Regions from separate parts of the Bacillus sp. D386 genome, predicted to be linked through region 1. Evidence: riboswitches for the same ligand, from Rfam matches in the RefSeq annotation. Region 1 holds a riboswitch; the other holds the start of a gene.
The links. Region 1 has a riboswitch for manganese ahead of FHY45_RS02690 (TerC family protein). Riboswitches for the same ligand answer to the same signal wherever they lie in the genome.

Region 1 (3,433 bases):
AATAATCTCCCGTTAAAATCAAAACCATAGCTATTATATAAATGCGGTTGCGTTCAATTGTCTTTCTTGAAACCTCAACTTTTTCTTCCATCATTTTGATAGGCAGTTTTTTCTTGTCTATGACATATTGAAGCATCAAAGGCTCATCTGCTATTGTTTTAGCGATTTTTATGGCATTATTCCTTGCATCCACATGCTTTGGTGTATGTTTGACTAATTGGTCAAAGGTTATATGAAAGATTTTTAATAATTCAGTATATCGAATAATCTCATCCTTTAAATTTTCGGAGTTTAATTGTCTCTGATGGTTTTCAATTGATTTTTCTATATCTAATGGACTTTGTATGTATTCATCTTCTGAAACATGTTGGATTTCAAAAGACAGTTCATTCATTTTTTTTGATTGTGACCTTATATAATCTATAACTCTTCTTCGGATTACCGTATCTGCAAATGGCAATAAGCCATTTCCTTTATCAGGTGAAAACTTATCTATTGCATCGTTAAAAGCAATTAGACCAATACTAAATTCATCATCTGTTTCTCGGATATAACGCCGGCATACAGATGAAACAGATTTTTTAATAAAGGGTTTGTATTTTTTAAGCAAATTATTTCTTAATTCCAGATCCCCTTCTTGTATTAAGAGTACGGTTTCTGTTAAATCCTGCTTTTTTCTCAGAATCGGAAAAAGCATACCAAGCATTATGTTCACCTCATCCCTGCACAAATTATACCATATGTTGCAATGTATGGTCTTTGTGGGATGTTTTCACTCTTCATTTGTTATAAATAATGCTTGGTCGGTTTATTTATTATGCTATATCATACGTACACAAATTTCCGTATATAGGGGTTATAACCAAATTTTATCCAAGTGGTTGCAAAAATAAAAAAACCGGAACGCACATAATCATGCATCCCGGGTCTTCACTTAATCTATTAATTTATATCTTTGTAATTTTACATTTCCTGGTCAATTTGATTTTTAGCTTTCAAATCTTTACCTGATACGAGGTATCCAATAACCACAATCGATACTAAGACACCCCAGAATATGATTTTCCAAGTTGTAGACTCTGGGAAATGATGGTCAAGAATTCCAACACCTGGATGTGCTAATGTCATGACAGCCAGCTTAACCCCCACCCAGCCGACAATTAGAAAAGCAGCTGTTTCCAGAGATGGTCGCTTGTTTAATAGTACAACAAATTGTGTTGCAGCAAACCTCATAATAACTAATCCAATAAATCCTCCAAGGAACATAACAATAAATTGCCCACCATTGATACCGCCGATATTAAACGACCCTACCGCCGGTAGAGTTACAGCTAAAGCAACAGCTGCAAGCATGGAATCTACTGCAAATGCCAAGTCTGCTACCTCGACCTTTAGAACAGTCATCCAGAAACCGGATTTCTTTTTTTCCTTGACCGCTTCATCTTCAGATTTCAAGAAATAGTGTTTCACTAAATAATTAATCATAATGTAGAGCAAATATACAGCTCCAATTGCTTGTATTTGCCATAAATCTACAAGTAATGAAATCAGGAACAGGGAACCGATCCTAAAGACGAACGCACCAATTAGTCCATAAAACAAAGCTTTTTTCTGTTGTTCCTTCGGAAGATGTTTAACCATTACAGCCATTACGACTGCGTTATCGGCTGCAAGAATTCCTTCAAGTCCAATTAACACCAATAATACCCAGGCGTACTCTAAAATTATTGCCCAATCCATAAGTAAACCTCCTTTTATTTTCCAAACCAACAAAAAAGACCCATGCCAAAAAAGTAATTCTTTTTTGACAAAGGTCTTGCTAGACATTGTAAAAATGCCAACAAAGCCGATGGTAAAAACCACGTACTGACGACTTTGTTTTAGGTTTCCCTAACGCTACTCCCCTTTGAAAGGTTTGTATGAAGTTTGTATACCTATTATATTGGCTTCTGGATACAAGCGCAAGTATTAACTCATAGATAGTATTTATTTTGATAGTTTTATTAATTTCAGATATTCCTTGATTACCTTCATCATCGATTTCCTTTTGCCAAAGTAGGCTGTTAACAGTGCATGGAAATGTTCATATTTCCCTTCATAAGGATACCACTGAATCTCCGATTTTTTGAGGCCCATATCTTCCATTACTGCTTTTTCATGACAAAATATACGAAGACCCTGATCCCCATGATACCTGCCTATTCCGCTTTCTTTAACTCCGCCAAATGGAAGATTATTATTGGCAACTGTTATTAAAACATCATTAATTAACACAGCACCTGACAAAAGCTTCTTAGCTGTCAGCCGTCCTTTTTCCTTATTTGTTGTCCAAACACTTGCATTTAATCCGTATTTGGAATGATTAGCGGCTCGTATAGCTTCTTCTTCTGTTTCAACAGTCAGTATAGGCAGAACCGGACCAAATGTTTCCTCCTGCATCACAAGCATATCCTCTGAAACATTTGTTAAAACAATCGGCTTAATAAACATGGAATTTTCATTCCATTCAGAAGGCGGATCACCAGTCAGGAGAGTGGCGCCTTTTAATAGGGCATCTTCAATATGCTCTCTTACAATAGATATTTGCTGTATTGAGGTCATAGAACCGATATCTGATTCTTTTCCATTTCCTTGCTTTAATTGATTAACAATTGGAAGTAACTCCTGTAAGAATGGCTCAAGCGCCTCTCTTTGGATAATCAATCTCTCTACACTCATACAAACTTGACCGCTATTTGTAAATGCTCCCCAAACAGCCCCCTTTGCTGCACGCTTATAATCAGCATCACTAAACACAATCATTGGATCCTTTCCACCGAGCTCAAGAGTGGTTGGGATAAGATCTCGTGCTGCTATTTCCTGAATAATACGTCCCGTACCTACAGACCCTGTAAAAAAGATATAATCAGGCTTTTGCTTCGTAAGACTGGCACCAAGTTCCTTACCGCCATGGGCTACTTGAAAAACATGATCAGGAAATCCAGCTTCTTTAAACAATGTTTCAATTAACTTACCCACTGCCGGAGTAACTTCTGATGGTTTCAAAATAACCGTATTACCGCCTGCAAGCGCGGATACAACAGGAACCATAGCCAAAAGGAATGGATAATTCCATGGTGAGATAACAAGCACAGAGCCTCTTGGCATATAATGAATACTCGATTTATGACCCATTAACAAAAAAGGTGTACGAACCTTTTGTGCCTTAAATGTTTTTTTCGCATGTTTTTCAATATGACTAATAGCATCGAGGGCAGGCATGATATCAGCCACTAATGCATCTGTTTTGACTTTCCCTGTATCCTTTGAAATGAGCTCAACAATTTCATCAAGTCTATTCACAATCGTATGCCGCAACTGCTTTAGATAGCGTAAACGTTCGTCTATATCTAATTGTGACCACGAAAGAAAAGCCCCTTTGGATTTATTCATT
Region 2 (3,433 bases), on a different contig from region 1:
TGTATTCATCTTCTGAAACATGTTGGATTTCAAAAGACAGTTCATTCATTTTTTTTGATTGTGACCTTATATAATCTATAACTCTTCTTCGGATTACCGTATCTGCAAATGGCAATAAGCCATTTCCTTTATCAGGTGAAAACTTATCTATTGCATCGTTAAAAGCAATTAGACCAATACTAAATTCATCATCTGTTTCTCGGATATAACGCCGGCATACAGATGAAACAGATTTTTTAATAAAGGGTTTGTATTTTTTAAGCAAATTATTTCTTAATTCCAGATCCCCTTCTTGTATTAAGAGTACGGTTTCTGTTAAATCCTGCTTTTTTCTCAGAATCGGAAAAAGCATACCAAGCATTATGTTCACCTCATCCCTGCACAAATTATACCATATGTTGCAATGTATGGTCTTTGTGGGATGTTTTCACTCTTCATTTGTTATAAATAATGCTTGGTCGGTTTATTTATTATGCTATATCATACGTACACAAATTTCCGTATATAGGGGTTATAACCAAATTTTATCCAAGTGGTTGCAAAAATAAAAAAACCGGAACGCACATAATCATGCATCCCGGGTCTTCACTTAATCTATTAATTTATATCTTTGTAATTTTACATTTCCTGGTCAATTTGATTTTTAGCTTTCAAATCTTTACCTGATACGAGGTATCCAATAACCACAATCGATACTAAGACACCCCAGAATATGATTTTCCAAGTTGTAGACTCTGGGAAATGATGGTCAAGAATTCCAACACCTGGATGTGCTAATGTCATGACAGCCAGCTTAACCCCCACCCAGCCGACAATTAGAAAAGCAGCTGTTTCCAGAGATGGTCGCTTGTTTAATAGTACAACAAATTGTGTTGCAGCAAACCTCATAATAACTAATCCAATAAATCCTCCAAGGAACATAACAATAAATTGCCCACCATTGATACCGCCGATATTAAACGACCCTACCGCCGGTAGAGTTACAGCTAAAGCAACAGCTGCAAGCATGGAATCTACTGCAAATGCCAAGTCTGCTACCTCGACCTTTAGAACAGTCATCCAGAAACCGGATTTCTTTTTTTCCTTGACCGCTTCATCTTCAGATTTCAAGAAATAGTGTTTCACTAAATAATTAATCATAATGTAGAGCAAATATACAGCTCCAATTGCTTGTATTTGCCATAAATCTACAAGTAATGAAATCAGGAACAGGGAACCGATCCTAAAGACGAACGCACCAATTAGTCCATAAAACAAAGCTTTTTTCTGTTGTTCCTTCGGAAGATGTTTAACCATTACAGCCATTACGACTGCGTTATCGGCTGCAAGAATTCCTTCAAGTCCAATTAACACCAATAATACCCAGGCGTACTCTAAAATTATTGCCCAATCCATAAGTAAACCTCCTTTTATTTTCCAAACCAACAAAAAAGACCCATGCCAAAAAAGTAATTCTTTTTTGACAAAGGTCTTGCTAGACATTGTAAAAATGCCAACAAAGCCGATGGTAAAAACCACGTACTGACGACTTTGTTTTAGGTTTCCCTAACGCTACTCCCCTTTGAAAGGTTTGTATGAAGTTTGTATACCTATTATATTGGCTTCTGGATACAAGCGCAAGTATTAACTCATAGATAGTATTTATTTTGATAGTTTTATTAATTTCAGATATTCCTTGATTACCTTCATCATCGATTTCCTTTTGCCAAAGTAGGCTGTTAACAGTGCATGGAAATGTTCATATTTCCCTTCATAAGGATACCACTGAATCTCCGATTTTTTGAGGCCCATATCTTCCATTACTGCTTTTTCATGACAAAATATACGAAGACCCTGATCCCCATGATACCTGCCTATTCCGCTTTCTTTAACTCCGCCAAATGGAAGATTATTATTGGCAACTGTTATTAAAACATCATTAATTAACACAGCACCTGACAAAAGCTTCTTAGCTGTCAGCCGTCCTTTTTCCTTATTTGTTGTCCAAACACTTGCATTTAATCCGTATTTGGAATGATTAGCGGCTCGTATAGCTTCTTCTTCTGTTTCAACAGTCAGTATAGGCAGAACCGGACCAAATGTTTCCTCCTGCATCACAAGCATATCCTCTGAAACATTTGTTAAAACAATCGGCTTAATAAACATGGAATTTTCATTCCATTCAGAAGGCGGATCACCAGTCAGGAGAGTGGCGCCTTTTAATAGGGCATCTTCAATATGCTCTCTTACAATAGATATTTGCTGTATTGAGGTCATAGAACCGATATCTGATTCTTTTCCATTTCCTTGCTTTAATTGATTAACAATTGGAAGTAACTCCTGTAAGAATGGCTCAAGCGCCTCTCTTTGGATAATCAATCTCTCTACACTCATACAAACTTGACCGCTATTTGTAAATGCTCCCCAAACAGCCCCCTTTGCTGCACGCTTATAATCAGCATCACTAAACACAATCATTGGATCCTTTCCACCGAGCTCAAGAGTGGTTGGGATAAGATCTCGTGCTGCTATTTCCTGAATAATACGTCCCGTACCTACAGACCCTGTAAAAAAGATATAATCAGGCTTTTGCTTCGTAAGACTGGCACCAAGTTCCTTACCGCCATGGGCTACTTGAAAAACATGATCAGGAAATCCAGCTTCTTTAAACAATGTTTCAATTAACTTACCCACTGCCGGAGTAACTTCTGATGGTTTCAAAATAACCGTATTACCGCCTGCAAGCGCGGATACAACAGGAACCATAGCCAAAAGGAATGGATAATTCCATGGTGAGATAACAAGCACAGAGCCTCTTGGCATATAATGAATACTCGATTTATGACCCATTAACAAAAAAGGTGTACGAACCTTTTGTGCCTTAAATGTTTTTTTCGCATGTTTTTCAATATGACTAATAGCATCGAGGGCAGGCATGATATCAGCCACTAATGCATCTGTTTTGACTTTCCCTGTATCCTTTGAAATGAGCTCAACAATTTCATCAAGTCTATTCACAATCGTATGCCGCAACTGCTTTAGATAGCGTAAACGTTCGTCTATATCTAATTGTGACCACGAAAGAAAAGCCCCTTTGGATTTATTCATTATTTCACCAGCTTGACTAGCCGGCATCTCCTCATACTGCATAATCAGTTCTCCCGTTGCAGGAGCATATACATTTACCATTTCTTTTAAGGCTTCCAACTTTGTTCCTCCTCTAATTATGTAATCTCTATATGAAACGCCCGATTGTTCTTATTGGCTCTATAATATTCAACCATTGGCACTACACCTTCCTTAAAATCAGGACATAAAATGCCCCCTTCAGCTAAATCAGCCTGTGCCTGTACACAATCAAATTCTCCTTTCCAGGTGAAATAATCAAGTGATTCAACTTCCACACCCAGAAACTTTCTTATTGGCTTGATTGATAAAGCCATTTTCGTCAGCC

Region 2: another riboswitch for manganese. It lies ahead of FHY45_RS07935 (TerC family protein); the one in region 1 lies ahead of FHY45_RS02690 (TerC family protein).

The regions. Positions count from the first base shown of each region.
Region 1 covers NZ_VEMV01000001.1:556,968-560,400, forward strand. The annotation lists gene sigI (RNA polymerase sigma factor SigI) at 1-715, opposite strand, end outside; gene FHY45_RS02690 (TerC family protein) at 964-1,740, opposite strand; yybP-ykoY riboswitch at 1,822-1,917, opposite strand; gene FHY45_RS02695 (aldehyde dehydrogenase family protein) at 1,987-3,433, opposite strand, start outside.
Region 2 covers NZ_VEMV01000002.1:603,978-607,410, forward strand. The annotation lists gene sigI (RNA polymerase sigma factor SigI) at 1-370, opposite strand, end outside; gene FHY45_RS07935 (TerC family protein) at 619-1,395, opposite strand; yybP-ykoY riboswitch at 1,477-1,572, opposite strand; gene FHY45_RS07940 (aldehyde dehydrogenase family protein) at 1,642-3,186, opposite strand; gene FHY45_RS07945 (SDR family oxidoreductase) at 3,204-3,433, opposite strand, start outside.